DNA from 2 places in the Bacillus paramobilis genome. Region 1 is predicted to be linked to the other one. Evidence: predicted binding sites of a transcription regulator. Region 1 holds the regulator's gene; the other holds the start of a gene.

Region 1 (7,642 bases):
GAGACAGTTCGGTCCCTATCCGTCGTGGGCGTAGGAAATTTGAGAGGAGCTGTCCTTAGTACGAGAGGACCGGGATGGACGCACCGCTGGTGTACCAGTTGTTCTGCCAAGGGCATAGCTGGGTAGCTATGTGCGGAAGGGATAAGTGCTGAAAGCATCTAAGCATGAAGCCCCCCTCAAGATGAGATTTCCCATAGCGTAAGCTAGTAAGATCCCTGAAAGATGATCAGGTTGATAGGTTCGAGGTGGAAGCATGGTGACATGTGGAGCTGACGAATACTAATAGATCGAGGACTTAACCATATAATATGTAGCAAATGTTATCTAGTTTTGAAGGAATATACCTTCAATAGTCTGGTAATGATGGCAGAGAGGTCACACCCGTTCCCATACCGAACACGGAAGTTAAGCTCTCTAGCGCCGATGGTAGTTGGGACCTTGTCCCTGTGAGAGTAGGACGTTGCCAGGCTATTTATATCATCGCGGGGTGGAGCAGCACGGTAGCTCGTCGGGCTCATAACCCGAAGGTCGCAGGTTCAAATCCTGTCCCCGCAACCAAATGGTCCCGTGGTGTAGTGGTTAACATGCCTGCCTGTCACGCAGGAGATCGCCGGTTCGACCCCGGTCGGGACCGCCATTTTATATAAAGAAAAGAACGAAACATGTTGTTTCGTATTTTTTTATTTGTTTTAACAAAAAACTAATAAAGACAGTCAAACTATCCTTAGGAAAACTCCTAAGGACTTTTTTATATATTCAAAACCTGTATAATAAAGAGCAGAGAACATTGTGAGTAAAGTAGGTGAAGTCTGTGAGTAAATATAAAATAACAACAAAATCCTCTGAGGAAACACAAAGGTTATCAGAAAAACTAGGTGGACTTGCCCAGGCGCAAGATGTAATTATTTTAGAAGGAGATCTAGGGGCTGGTAAGACAACTTTTACAAAAGGACTAGCAAAAGGTCTTGGAGTGAAAAGAGTTGTAAATAGTCCTACCTTTAATATTATTAAAGAATATAAAGGGAGATTGCCGCTATATCATATGGACGTGTATCGCTTAGCAGAAAGTGAAGAGGACTTAGGTTTTGATGAGTATTTCTACGGTGAAGGAATTACCGTAGTAGAATGGGCTCATTTAATAGAAGCATTTTTACCAAATGAGAAGTTACAAATTAGTTTATTCCATGCTGGAGATGATACAAGAAGAATTGTACTCGAGCCAATTGGAGATCGATATATTAGATTATGTGAGGAGCTATTACAAGATGAAAGTACTAGCAATTGATACTTCAAATTACGTAATGGGTGTATCCCTTATTGAGGAAGGAAACGTAATTGGGGAAATCATTACAAACTTAACAAAAAACCATTCTGTACGTCTTATGCCAGCTGTAGAGCAACTGTTAAAAGAATGTGGTGTAAAACCGAAAGAATTAACTAAAATCGTTGTAGCTGCTGGACCTGGATCATATACAGGTGTTCGCATAGGTGTGACAGCTGCAAAAACATTAGCTTGGTCACTTCAAATACCGATTGTAGGTGTATCCAGTTTAGAAGTAGTAGCTGCAAACGGAGCTAATTTTGATGGATTAATCTGTCCTTTATTTGATGGAAGACGTGGACAAATTTATACTGGGTTATATACATATGAAGGAGAGAATGTAACTTCTATAGAAGAAGACCGAATCATCCTTATTGTAGACTGGTTGCAAATGTTAAAAGATAAAGGCAAGCAGGTTTTATTTATTGGTAACGATGTTAAACTGCACAAAGAAACAATAATAGAACATTTAGGCGATCAAGCTGTATTTGCTCCTTTTACTAAAAATAACCCAAGACCAAGTGAGCTGGCGTTTTTAGGATTACAAAAAGAGGAACAAGATGTACATTCATTTGTTCCTAGTTATCTTCGTTTAGCTGAAGCTGAAACAAAGTGGTTAGAAAGTCAAAACAAGTAGGAGTCTGCAGAAGATGGATATGATATTTAGAAAGATGGAACTCGAGGATATCGCTCAAATTGTAGCTATTGAAGAAGCGTCTTTTTCAACTCCTTGGACTGCAGATGCCTTTCACCGTGAGTTAACGACGAATGAACATGCACATTATGTTGTGCTAGAAAAAGATGGTCGTGTAATTGGGTATTGTGGATTGTGGATAATTATTGATGAATCACATATAACAAATATAGCTATTTTGCCAGAATACAGAGGTCAAAAGCTAGGGGATGCTTTATTGAAAGAAGTTATTTCCGAAGCGAAAGATTTAGGGGTAAAAACGATGACACTTGAAGTACGTGTATCAAATGAAGTAGCAAAACAGTTATACAGAAAATACGGATTTCAAAATGGTGGAATTCGTAAACGATACTATGCAGACAATCAGGAAGATGGTCTCGTAATGTGGGTGAATATATAATGGAAAAAAATACGATTATACTTGGTATTGAAACAAGTTGTGATGAAACAGCAGTAGCAGTTGTTAAAAATGGAACGGAAATTATTGCGAATGTCGTTGCATCACAAATTGAAAGTCATAAACGTTTCGGCGGAGTTGTACCAGAGATTGCATCCCGTCATCATGTAGAAGAAATTACAGTTGTGTTAGAAGAAGCTTTAAAAGAAGCAAATATCACATTTGATGATATTGATGCAATTGCTGTAACAGAAGGACCTGGTTTAGTAGGAGCGCTTTTAATAGGAGTAAATGCAGCGAAAGCAGTAGCTTTTGCACATGATATTCCTCTAGTTGGTGTTCATCATATCGCTGGTCATATTTATGCGAATCGTTTAGTAAAAGAAGTTCAATTTCCACTACTATCACTTGTTGTATCTGGTGGGCATACAGAGCTTGTTTATATGAAAGAACATGGTTCATTCGAAGTGATTGGTGAAACAAGAGATGATGCAGCTGGAGAGGCATATGATAAAGTAGCTCGTACGTTATCTATGCCATATCCAGGTGGTCCTCATATTGATCGCCTTGCACATGAAGGAGAACCAACAATCGATTTGCCTCGTGCATGGCTAGAACCTGATTCGTATGATTTCAGTTTTAGTGGATTGAAATCAGCAGTTATCAACACTGTGCATAACGCAAAACAACGCGGGATAGAAATTGCACCAGAAGATTTAGCAGCAAGTTTCCAAGCGAGTGTAATAGATGTACTTGTAACGAAAGCATCCCGTGCAGCAGAAGCGTATAACGTAAAGCAACTGCTGCTAGCTGGTGGAGTAGCTGCTAATAAAGGACTTCGTGCACGTTTAGAAGAAGAATTTGCACAAAAAGAAAATATTGAGCTACTTATTCCTCCGCTATCTTTATGCACAGATAATGCAGCCATGATTGCAGCGGCAGGTACAATTGCATATGAACAAGGAAAACGTGCTACATTAGCTTTAAATGCAAATCCAGGATTAGATATTGAAGCATAGTTATACACAAAATTAACCACAGCTTGTGGATAAAACCCATATTATCTGTTGATAATGTGGGTTTTACTGTGTATATAAAATGTTGATAACTTTTTTGCCAATTGTGGATAATGTGGAAAAGTTATTTTGGAGTTTATTTTACAAAGGTGGATATGTGTATAAACTTGTGGATAAATCAGATGAAGTCTGACCTTTACATGTATTCTTTTTCGGGAAATAAATAACAAGAAGATATCTCTAAAAAACATTTTGAAATACGCTCTTATGATAGGAGTGATTAACAATGTCAAACTTTGTCGGTAAATCGATATGTCGTGTCGAATTGTTTATACAATATGACGTTCATCCCAACTGGAAGACAAAAAGGATGTCGCATAGTCAAAAATCCTGACTTATGAGACATCCTTCTTATTCATACTCTTATAAATGCAATTCTTCCCATTCTGCCATACATGCATCAAGTTGCTCTTGTAGTGTTTGCTTTTTCGTTGTAATTTCACTAGCCTTTTCATAATCTGCATATATTTCTGGTAAGCAAAGTTGATCTTCTAACGTAGCAATTTCTTCTTCAAATTCTACAATGTTTTGTTCTAGCTCCTCAATTTTTCGGGTGCGTTGACGTTCTAATTGTTTACGCTCTTTTTCTTCGAGATAATTTAATTTTTCTTGAGCTACAGTTTTTTGAACAGGTGCTTGGTTTTCTTGCTGTTCTTGTTGTTCAAATGCTGCGCGTTCAATCATTTCATTTTTCTTTTCAACGTAGTAATCGTAGTCACCTAAATATTCCTGTGCACCTTCTGTTGATAACTCAACAACGGTCGTCGTTACACGATTAATAAAGTAGCGGTCATGTGAGACAAATAGAAGGGTGCCTGGATAATCAATTAAAGCATTCTCCAAAATCTCTTTACTATTTAAATCAAGATGGTTCGTAGGTTCATCAAGAATTAATAAATTCGATTTTTGCATCATAAGTTTTGCAAGAGCTAATCGAGCTTTTTGTCCACCACTAAGAGAAGATACTGGTTTTAGTACATCATCCCCTGTGAATAAGAAGTTACCTAATATCGTACGAATTTCTTTTTCAGGCTGCAGTGGATATTCATCCCATAACTCATTTAAAACTCGCTTAGAAGATGTTAAGTTTGCTTGTTCTTGATCATAATAACCAACCGAGACGTTGGATCCGAAAGAAACATCACCATGTAATAGTGGCAACTTATTCACAAGTGATTTTAATAATGTCGATTTCCCGATTCCGTTTGGACCAACTAAAGCAACACTATCCCCGCGAGTTAAGCGCATTGTTACATGTTCAATAATTGGATCCTCATCATAGCCGATAGTTGCATCCTTTACTTGTAAAACATCATTTCCACTTTGTTTTTCGATATCGAAGTGGAAGGAAGCTGACTTAGAATCACCTAATGGTCTTGTTAATAATTCCATTCGGTCTAATTGTTTACGACGGCTTTGGGCACGTTTTGTCGTCGATGCACGTGCTATATTTTTTTGAACGAAGTCCTCAAGCTTAGCGATTTCATCTTGTTGTTTTTCATAACGTTTCATTTCTTGCTCGTATAGCGCTGATTTTAAGTCTAAATATTTACTGTAGTTACCAACAAATCGTCTGCTTTCTTTATTCGAAATTTCATATACTTGTGTAACGAGTTTATCTAAGAAATAACGGTCATGGGAAACGATTAGTATTGCGCCAGGATAGCCTTGTAAATATTGTTCAAGCCATGTTAATGTTTCGATGTCTAAATGGTTTGTAGGCTCGTCCAAAATAAGTAGGTCCGGTTTCGTTAATAATAATTTACCGAGAGCTAAGCGTGTTTTTTGTCCACCGCTTAATGTAGAAATCGTCGTCTGGTGCGTTTCAACTGGGAAGCCAAGCCCACTTAAAATTGAACGAATATCTGCTTCGTACTGATAGCCACCTTGATCTTTATAATTTAATTGTAATTGGTCATAGTCAGCTAATAATCTTTCATATGTAGCCTCGTTTGAAAAGTTTTCTTCTTTGCCCATTTCTTGCTCTAGCCTTCGAAGCTTTGTCTCCATTTGCTGCAGGTGTGTAAAGACGGTTAACATTTCATCCCAAATTGTTAAAGACGTTTCTAACCCGGTATTTTGAGCTAAGTACCCGATTGAGACATCTTTTGGTTTTATAATTTCGCCGCCATCATGAGATAGCTCACCAGCTATTATTTTTAATAACGTAGATTTACCGGCTCCATTTCGTCCGACTAATGCGATACGATCTTTCGTTTGAACTTCCAATTTTATGTTTGCAAGAATCGTTTCTGCACCGTATAATTTCGAAAGCGCGTTTACTTGTAATAAAATCAATGTTTTCACCTCAAATAATTTCTTAACTTTGCCATGTTTATATTTCTCAATCATACTAAAAATAGTGTATAGTTTAAAATAAAGAGAGAATACTTCTTCTCTTTATTATACAGGGAAATTCATGAGTGCTAAACTTCTGTATTTGATTCAAGTATATGAATAAAGATAGGAAGAGAGGAGAGGTTATATGGATCAGCAAAAAATTCCACAGGCCACTGCCAAACGATTGCCTCTATACTATCGATTTATCCAAAACTTATCTCTTTCTGGTAAGCAACGTGTTTCATCAGCCGAATTGAGTGAAGCGGTAAAGGTTGATTCCGCAACGATTCGAAGAGATTTCTCATATTTTGGAGCGTTAGGGAAAAAAGGTTATGGATATAACGTAAATTATTTATTATCATTTTTCCGTGAAACACTCGACCAAGATGATATAACACGTGTAGCACTTATTGGAGTAGGTAATTTAGGGACCGCTTTCTTACATTATAATTTCACGAAAAACAATAATACAAAAATTGAAATGGCGTTTGACGTTAGTGAAGAGAAAGTCGGAACAGAAATCGGGGGCATTCCTGTATATCATTTAGATGAATTAGAAGAACGTTTATCAACTGATATACAAGTGGCAATATTAACAGTACCCGCTACAGTAGCACAACCTGTAGCAGATAGATTGGCAGAAACGAATGTGCATGGTATTTTAAATTTCACACCAGCACGCTTAAATGTGTCAGACAATATAAGAATTCATCATATTGATTTAGCGGTAGAGTTACAAACACTTGTTTACTTTTTAAAGAATTATCCACAATAAAACGCAGAGGAAGCGACCTCTGCGTTTTATTATTGTTTTTTCTTTGTGAATTTAACTAAGATAAGGCGAAGTGCCAAATTAAAATCAATTGTTGCCATAACTGCAAATAGTATTGTCCACATATTCCAGATTGTATCTGTTACGTTCGTAATGGCGAAGCGTGTAAAGATACACCCTAGAAGGAAGTACAATGCAGCCATGAACAATGGTGAGTTTCTCATACTAAAAATCCTCCGATAAAGCCTTGCATTTTTTCAGCTTCTTTAATCATTTCTTGAATTTGTTCATTGCTCATTAAAACTTGAGCAACTGCAACTAATGTATTCATAGCAACATGAGCTGCGATAGGGACGATAATACGCTTCGTTTTTACATATAAAAAGGCGAATACGAGCCCCATAGAAGTGTATACCAATAGGTGAGTAAAATCAAAATGAATTGCTGCGAATACGAGAGAACTAATGATAGCAGCAATAAAGAAGTTAAACTTCTTATAAAGTGTACCAAATAAAATTTTTCTAAATACGATTTCTTCCAAGATAGGTCCTATTATAGATATGACGATAAGGAACCAAGGTGTCGTCCTAGCAATATCCATAAGTCTCGCTGTATTTTCTGATCCAGGTTTAATTCCTAATAAACGCATTTCTATCATGCCGGCAATACTTTGCGAGAAAAATGCTAAGAAGAAGCCGATAAAAATCCAACCAATCGTAGCTGGAATAGTAGAACGCGTTGTATCTAAACGTCTGTCGCGAATATCTGTTCTAAGTAACCAAAGTACGATACATAATGCAATAAAGAAGCTAATGATTGCCCAGTGGCCAGTTATGAGTTGAAATTTCTCTTCTCTAGTAAAGCCCCTGTTATCATAAAGTCCAGTTTTCAGCAGAAGTGGTAATCCAGCAATGGATGATAACTGCATTAAAATGTATGTAACGATAATCCACCAATATTGTTTTTTCAAATGGTTTAACCATCCTTTCTAACTCTAGTGTATGAGATAAGGTAGGATAACATGTAAATATGCTACCTACGA
Region 2 (7,642 bases), 2.3 Mb from region 1:
CGTGCTTTTTCAAAAATATATATAATTTCGGATAACTTAATTCACTTACCCTAGCTGACGTTTAAATGCTTTACTAGCGAAAAAGTAAGAGATGATCATGATACCCACGCACCAAGCGAGTGCAGTCCAAATATCGTTGCCAACAGTCCCTTCATATAATAGGGCACGAATCGCATTCACGATTGAAGTTACAGGCTGATTCTCAGCAAACACACGAACAATTTTTGGCATCGTTTCGGTAGGTACGAAGGCCGAACTAATAAATGGAAGAAAAACAAGTGGGTACGAGTATGCTGTCGCCCCTTCCATAGACTTCGCTTTCAGCCCTGGAATGATTGCTAGCCATGTTAGCGCTAACGTAAACATCCCCAGTATTCCAGCTACCGCAAGCCAATCTAGCATATTAGCACTAGAACGAAAGCCCATTAAGAGCGCGACAAGAATAACCACCACGATAGTAAGCACATTAGCAACAAGAGAGGTTAAAACGTGAGCCCACAATATCGATGAGCGCTTAATAGGCATCGTAATGAAACGTGCCATCAACCCACTCTTTACATCCGTAAATAATCGCACAGAAGTGTAAGCCACACCGGATGCGATGGCCATTAGCAAAATTCCCGGCAATAAATAATTAACGTAGTTATCCGTTCCTGTCTTTATAGCCCCGCCAAATACGTAAACAAATAATAGCATCATCATAATCGGTGTAATTGCTACTGTAATAATTGTATCCGGACTACGCATAATATTACGCATTAAGCGCCCTAGTAATACCCCTGTTTTGCTTTTCATTTACATCTCCCCCTTTTTACCGATAATCGCAAGGAAAATTTCTTCCAATGTCGGCTGCTTCTCGATATACTCTACTTTTGCTGGCGGGAACATCTCTTTCAGTTCAGTAAGAGTACCTGTCGTAATAATTTTCCCGCCATGCAAAATAGCGATACGGTCAGCCAGTTGTTCTGCTTCCTCCAAGTATTGAGTTGTGAGCAAGATTGTTGTGCCGCTGCCGGCAAGTTCCTTGACTGTATCCCACACTTCGATCCGCGCTTCCGGATCAAGTCCAGTCGTTGGTTCGTCTAGAAAAATAACTGCTGGCGCCCCAATCAAACTCATCGCGATATCAAGTCGGCGCTTCATCCCGCCTGAATACTGGTCTGCCCTCTGGGTAGCCGCATCAGTCAGGCTAAATCTTGCAAGTAGATTGTCAGCAACTTGGGCAGGATTATAAACACCACGTAACTTAGCAATCATTATCAAGTTTTCCCTTCCAGTAAGCATGCCGTCTAAAGCTGCGAACTGTCCTGTCAAACTAATGCTTTGACGAACATGATCTGATTGATGCTGGATATCAAATCCGCAAATACTCACTTCACCATCATCTTGTTTCATTAGCGTCGAGAGGATGTTGACCGTTGTCGTCTTTCCCGCTCCATTTGAGCCTAGCAGCGCGAAAATTTCACCACGCTGCACCTCAAAATCCACTCCCTTTAAGACTTCTTTGTCTTTAAAAGATTTTTTTATTCCTTTTACAGAAATCGCTGCATTACTCATACTTTTTCCCCCTTATAAAATTAATTACCTATACCCTCTATTTAGTATCACTGATATTCTGTATTACTTAGTAGCGGTGTAAAAATAGAACTGAATAGCGATGGCGGCAATTCACATTTGTAACCAGCTAATCAGTCGATATTACTAATTGCATTTATTTTTTTCTCAATTTCTTCATGATGCTTTCATTCAAATCTTCACGATACTTGGAGACATATGTTTTAGCGTTTGCCACTAGTTCATCAGCAAAAGATGCTACGTCCTCCCCAGTAATGTCAAGCACTTGTCTGCCTTCCGCTGCACCAGCTTCAAACAAATCGATTAATTCATACTGTATGTGCAGCATATCCATTCCATTACCCGCTGAGAAATTCCACATGTAGTTTTGAATTTTCTTAAACACAAACTGATAGTCCTCTGGCAGTGCTCCAACACGTGCCATCATCATTTTGTATTCTTTTTTATCACCAATTAATTTTTTAAACATTTCCAACATCTTATTTTCCTCCTTTTTTATAAAGCAGAACAAGAAACTCTCCAAATGTGAGCCGGAACATTTTATATTATGAAGCTAGTTTGACTTCAAGACGTTAATTTTTGAAGATACAAAATCCCATTTTTCCCAAAATAATTCAAGCTCCTGACGGCCATCCTCATTTAATGAATAAAACTTACGAGGCGGTCCCATATCTGATGGTTTCTTTTCAATATTCACAAGCTTTTTCTTTTCTAATCGTACGAGGATGGTATAAACAGTCCCTTCCACGACTTCGGTAAATCCAAGATCATTCAGGTGGCGGGTAATCTCATAGCCATACGTTTCTCGGCGGCTAATGATTTCCAGCACACACCCTTCCAGTGAACCTTTCAGCATTTCAGTTAAATTTTCCATGTCCTGATCCTCCTTTACCCCCTATTCTGTCTGACTTATATTCAGTATCACAGAGTACTAAGGCGAATTTTTACTGAATAGCTTTTGAGTAAAACTACACTATTCAGTATTACTTACTACAACTACATTGTATGACTAAGTAGCGGTGAATGTCAACTAATTTTCAAAATTTTTCTAAAATCCGCTATTACCTATTGTTTACTGAAAACATTTTGAAAAACAATACTACTCAGTATCACCTATTACTTCTACATTGTATGACTGAGTAGTTGTAAATGTCAACTCGATTTTTATATTTTTCTAAAATCAACTATTACCTATTAGATACAGCCGGTTTCCTATTTGAAAAAATTTCGCCACATACCTATCCGGCCAAGAAAAGAAAATACCCCAAAACAAATATTCTACATTTTTGTTTTGGGGCGCTATAGGCTAACTCTTCTTCTTAATAAGACAGATCATCCTTTTGTTACGATAACATCATTTCCATATCTTCTGCTGCAGTTGTAATCAATTTCAAACCGAATGTTTCTTGTAATACATCAAGCACGCCAGGTGAAATAAATTCAGGCGCCTTTGGACCGATGCGAATATCTTGAATGCCAAGACTAAATAGTCCAAGTAAAATCGCAACCGCTTTTTGTTCAAACCATGATAGGACAATACTAACTGGTAGTTCGTTCACTTCACATTGGAAAGCATCTGCTAAAGCGGCTGCTATTTTCACTGTTGAAATTGAATTATTGCATTGCCCTAAGTCAATGTAACGCGGAATATCTGTACCAGGTACAACACCGTAATCCACATCATTAAAACGGAATTTCCCGCAAGAAGTCGTTAAAATAACTGTTTCTGGCGGAAGTGACGTTGCTAATTCACGATAATATTCTCCGCCTTTTCCTGGTGCATCACAACCTGCGATGACAAAGAAACGCTTAATCTTCCCTTCTTTTACTGCCTTAATAATTTCCGGAGCTAATGATAATACTGTATTATGATGAAACCCTGTTACTAACTGTTCATCCGACTCCATATGTACTTCTGGAAGTTCTAGCGCTTTTTGAATCAACGGCGTGAAATCATCACTTTCAATTTTTTGTACACCTTCTAAACCTGCAATATCATATGAAAAGAATCGATCAGAATATGATCCTTTAATTGGCATAACACAGTTCGTTGTCGCTAATATGGCACCTGTAAATTTTTCAAAAAGACGTCGTTGATCATACCATGCCTTACCGATGTTTCCTTTTAAATGCTTATATTTTTTCAGCTGCGGATACCCGTGTGCTGGTAACATTTCAGAATGCGTATAAATATTAATTTCTTTTCCTTCTGTTTGCTTTAATAATTCTTCTAACGCAAATAAATTATGACCAGTAACTACAATTGCTTTACCTTCTACATGGTTTTGTGTAATTTGAACAGGCTCTGGAACACCAAAGTGATTCGTATGCGCCTCATCTAACAACTCCATTACTCGTAAAGCTGATTTCCCTACTTTCATAGCCATATCAATATGTTCTTGTTCATTAAAGTTAGAATTTGTTAATGTCATGTACAATGCTTCTTGCGTTGTAGCATCTACAAATGCATCAGTATACCCTAGCTGAGCAGCATGCGTACGATAAGCAGCAATTCCTTTTAATCCAAACACAATCGTATCTTGTAAACTTGCTATTGTTTCATTTTTACCGCAAACACCCATCACTTTACATCCACCTGTTGGCGTTTGTTCACATTGATAACAAAACATTATCATCCCACCCTCTCCCAATCATTCCTTACAAATCAAGCATAATACCCATTAGGAAAAAAGGATGTGATATCAATCACAATACTAAGTATAAATTTGTGACAGTTCACATTGTTGACATAATATTTTTACTGTCTTCTGATATTAATACTTGCGCATGATCATTTAAAAGCAGTCAATCTCCAAATCTAATAAATATTATCGAGCTTAGAGAAACAATCAAAAGGACCAAGTCCCAGTTCAACTGTACGAATCTATTATGGGAAAAGAGGTAGCATTTTAGAAAAATATAAAGAGGTCACTCTTAAGGAAATGTATACGACAGATAACTTCAATATCAATTGGATAAATGATGAACGAGTACAGGTAGAAGTATTAGAGGAAAATGTAGTAACAGCTAGCATCATGATTGATTTATCAAAATGAATCTATTTTCACATGTTATAAATGTGTTCTATACGGCACACGAGAGATACATAGCATTTACAAATCAAAAGATTTATAGACATGATGAACCGCACCTTTCTTTACAATATATTTACACTATCTTTACATTGTTTACATTATTTATATGATATATTTATATAGAATCTACTTAAGAAATTTCATGTACATTGTTATCTTTATAATCTCTGATCTGATTGATAAGAGATTATGTTATATTTTCATACCAGAGGTGAATTAGGATGACTGAAACTTTAAAAACACTTATAATGCTTGATGCTACTTACGTTGTTATAGCAATTATGACGGTACTGGTATTTGTATACTTGGAATTAAAATCTCAGTAACGTATTCAGGCATAATTGATAGCTTCGCATTTAAATATAGTTAGAAGAAAGCGAGGAGAAAATTGTTTCTCCTCGCTTTTTTATTCCCATAATTTTTTATTTCAACAAATCCAATGTATGTAAAAGTAAATCTCTCTCCCCTACGCCCCCATGACCAGGCACTACTGAATTGATGTTTCCATATCGCTTCAGTACATTCTCAATCGATGTAGACCATTCATTTACGTAAGCATCAGCAACGTTTCCTAAATCTTTCGCGGACGCTGATTTCACTAAACAGCCTCCAGCTAAAATGTTGTATTGCGGTAACCATACGACAATATTATCTTCTGTATGTCCTTTCCCTGGATAGAACGTTTCTACTTTCATATTTCCAAACTTCAAATTTGTAATGGATTGTAAGTCTCCAAGCGGTTCTTCATATCCACTTTTCTTTGCTAGTTCTGCAGTTAGTGCTGTACTATGCGCCTTAATGCCTCTTTCTTTCAACGTTTTTATTCCGCCAATTCGATCAGCGTGTGCATGTGTAATAATGACATCCGTTACACACTTCTTAAATTTCTTTTCTACCATCTCTATTAATTCCTTCGTTAACTTATCATCCCAAGAAGAATCGACAAGTACTAACCCTTTAGAAGTAGTAAGAACTAGGCCGTTCGAAGGAACTGCTTCTCCGCTAAAATAACCTAACTCCGTATGAACCCATACATTTTTATTTAACTGAGAAATTGAAATAGTTCCAGTCTCATTTTTTATTACTTTTTGCTCTACCGTTCGTTCTGCTTGTACAGAAGAAATTGTACTAACAAATTGAGTTGTTCCTAGTAAACTAACACATACCCCTAATTTTAATAATGTATTGTTTTTCATTTTCTCCACCCTTTCTTTCAAATGAAATAGTTATTACCTATAATAGACAATTCATCTCAAATGTTTGTTCCATCTTTTCTTACATATTTTTCATACCCTTAATAAAAAGCGCACAAAATTTTGTGCGCTTTTTAACTTCCCTATTACCATTCACGTTTTTTATTAATCCTCATTTTTTCTTCAAATGCCTTCTCTAAATCAATTTCTAACTTGTTTGCTAAATCACATACATTCCAAATGACATCAAACATTTCTAAACCAATCTCTCTTTTCGAATCTTGTATTTTATCACGCTTTAATATCACTTCCGCTAATTCACCTAATTCCGCCATCGCATACATCGTACGCTCTTCAATTGTTGTATCTTGAAATCCTTTTTCTTTACTGAAATTTGATACATATCTCTGGAATTCCACAATATTCAATACTTAATCTCCCTTCATGATAAATACTCCGTTTTCTATTAAACTTATATTTTGTTAAATTATAACATTCATACTATAATTTATTTATAACTCTTTAACGGAGGTGTTTTCAATGACTCTCTTCGCTTCCCCATCATTATTCATACTAGCAATTATTTCATTTGCACTATCCTATTTCATCGGAGTTAAACAATACACTTGGCTCTTATCAGGATTCAATGAACGCCGTGTGCCAGATAAAGTTAAGTTATCAAAAATAGTTGGTCTTTATAATTTAACTGCCGGTGCTATTGCCACAATTGGTAGTGTCTTCACTACTCCTAATGTCAAAATCTTATTTCCTATCATTATAATTGGCCACGTTATAATCGCTGCTTATGTAAATACACGTATGGTGAAATGAAAAAGATCACCCAAATGGATGATCTTTTTTATAATTTATCGACATATTGCTTCGCTTCTAATAAGGAAAAACCAAAAGCCTCTCTTACTCTCTTAACTGCTGTAACTGTTTTTCCTTCTTCCATAAGCTGACGCAACTCTTTATTAATTTCAGGTTCTCTATCTACAATTCCCATTTCTTTCGAAATTAGCTGTAATCTATCTTCCATCCTCTTTAAACGGGCATCCGTTTTCTTTTCGATTCTATTTAATTTTTCAGCAATATAAATAAATCCAAAGACCGCTATCGGTATGATCATCCAAAATTCCATGACTATTCCTCCTCATTAGCTTTCATTTGTTTTATTTCACTAACTTATGTAAATTTTACCACATGACACATTTAATGTATAATAGTAATATACAACACTGTTGATAAAACCTTTTATTTTAGGGGGACACTTTATGAAAAGATTTTTTAAGACGTTACTACAATTTGTAGTTCTTTCAATTGCACTACATGTATTATTTGATATCGTTGGCTGGCTTGTTTTCAATGCGCCAATTCCAAACAAACAAAGTATTATTTCCTTACTAACAACCTCATGGATTATGTACATGTACCGAGATAAATTTTTTAAAACATTCACTTCGAATTAACTAAAAAAACTTCATCGATAAAAGATGAAGTTTTTTCTTTTTCTCTCATTCTCTCTATTCACTACTGTATAATAGAACTAATATTCTGTTTTTTAAGGAAGGGAGTCACTATGAACTTAATAAGTAATAATATATACGAGAAAATGAACCAATATTCTGTTGCAGGTTTCAGCCTTGCCGTTATACGTGATGGCACACTAGACGAAGCGATTGCCTTTGGAACGCTTGAATCTGGAACAACTAGAACTGTCACTACGGATTCCATATTCAATTCTTGCTCAATTAGTAAATTCTTCACTACAATGCTCGT

What was found. The regulator Rex, encoded in region 1, represses fermentation and respiration genes when NADH is low (regulators of the CRP and FNR family bind a similar motif). The targets are predictions, from matches to a motif close to TTGTGAAATATTTCACAA.
Region 2: a site for Rex is predicted at 4,270-4,287, ahead of hcp (hydroxylamine reductase). Genes of this name have one in related genera too.

The regions. Positions count from the first base shown of each region.
Region 1 covers NZ_CP151108.1:5,023,554-5,031,195, reverse strand. Annotated here, with positions in the region: rRNA gene AABL52_RS25610 (23S ribosomal RNA) at 1-303, shown strand, start outside; rRNA gene rrf (5S ribosomal RNA) at 354-469, shown strand; tRNA gene AABL52_RS25600 (tRNA-Met) at 482-558, shown strand; tRNA gene AABL52_RS25595 (tRNA-Asp) at 562-637, shown strand; gene tsaE (tRNA (adenosine(37)-N6)-threonylcarbamoyltransferase complex ATPase subunit type 1 TsaE) at 812-1,285, shown strand; gene tsaB (tRNA (adenosine(37)-N6)-threonylcarbamoyltransferase complex dimerization subunit type 1 TsaB) at 1,266-1,958, shown strand; gene rimI (ribosomal protein S18-alanine N-acetyltransferase) at 1,972-2,415, shown strand; gene tsaD (tRNA (adenosine(37)-N6)-threonylcarbamoyltransferase complex transferase subunit TsaD) at 2,415-3,431, shown strand; gene AABL52_RS25570 (ABC-F family ATP-binding cassette domain-containing protein) at 3,852-5,786, opposite strand; gene AABL52_RS25565 (redox-sensing transcriptional repressor Rex) at 5,974-6,603, shown strand; gene AABL52_RS25560 (YdiK family protein) at 6,633-6,824, opposite strand; gene AABL52_RS25555 (CPBP family intramembrane glutamic endopeptidase) at 6,821-7,570, opposite strand.
Region 2 covers NZ_CP151108.1:2,023,646-2,031,287, reverse strand. Annotated here, with positions in the region: gene AABL52_RS10455 (ABC transporter permease) at 46-795, opposite strand; gene AABL52_RS10450 (ABC transporter ATP-binding protein) at 796-1,557, opposite strand; gene AABL52_RS10445 (DUF1048 domain-containing protein) at 1,712-2,053, opposite strand; gene AABL52_RS10440 (PadR family transcriptional regulator) at 2,129-2,449, opposite strand; gene hcp (hydroxylamine reductase) at 2,919-4,205, opposite strand; partial or broken gene AABL52_RS10430 (hypothetical protein) at 4,367-4,631, shown strand; gene bla2 (BcII family subclass B1 metallo-beta-lactamase) at 5,093-5,866, opposite strand; gene AABL52_RS10420 (MazG nucleotide pyrophosphohydrolase domain-containing protein) at 6,010-6,291, opposite strand; gene AABL52_RS10415 (DUF3784 domain-containing protein) at 6,404-6,694, shown strand; gene AABL52_RS10410 (hypothetical protein) at 6,723-7,004, opposite strand; gene AABL52_RS10405 (hypothetical protein) at 7,138-7,332, shown strand; gene AABL52_RS10400 (serine hydrolase domain-containing protein) at 7,443-7,642, shown strand, end outside.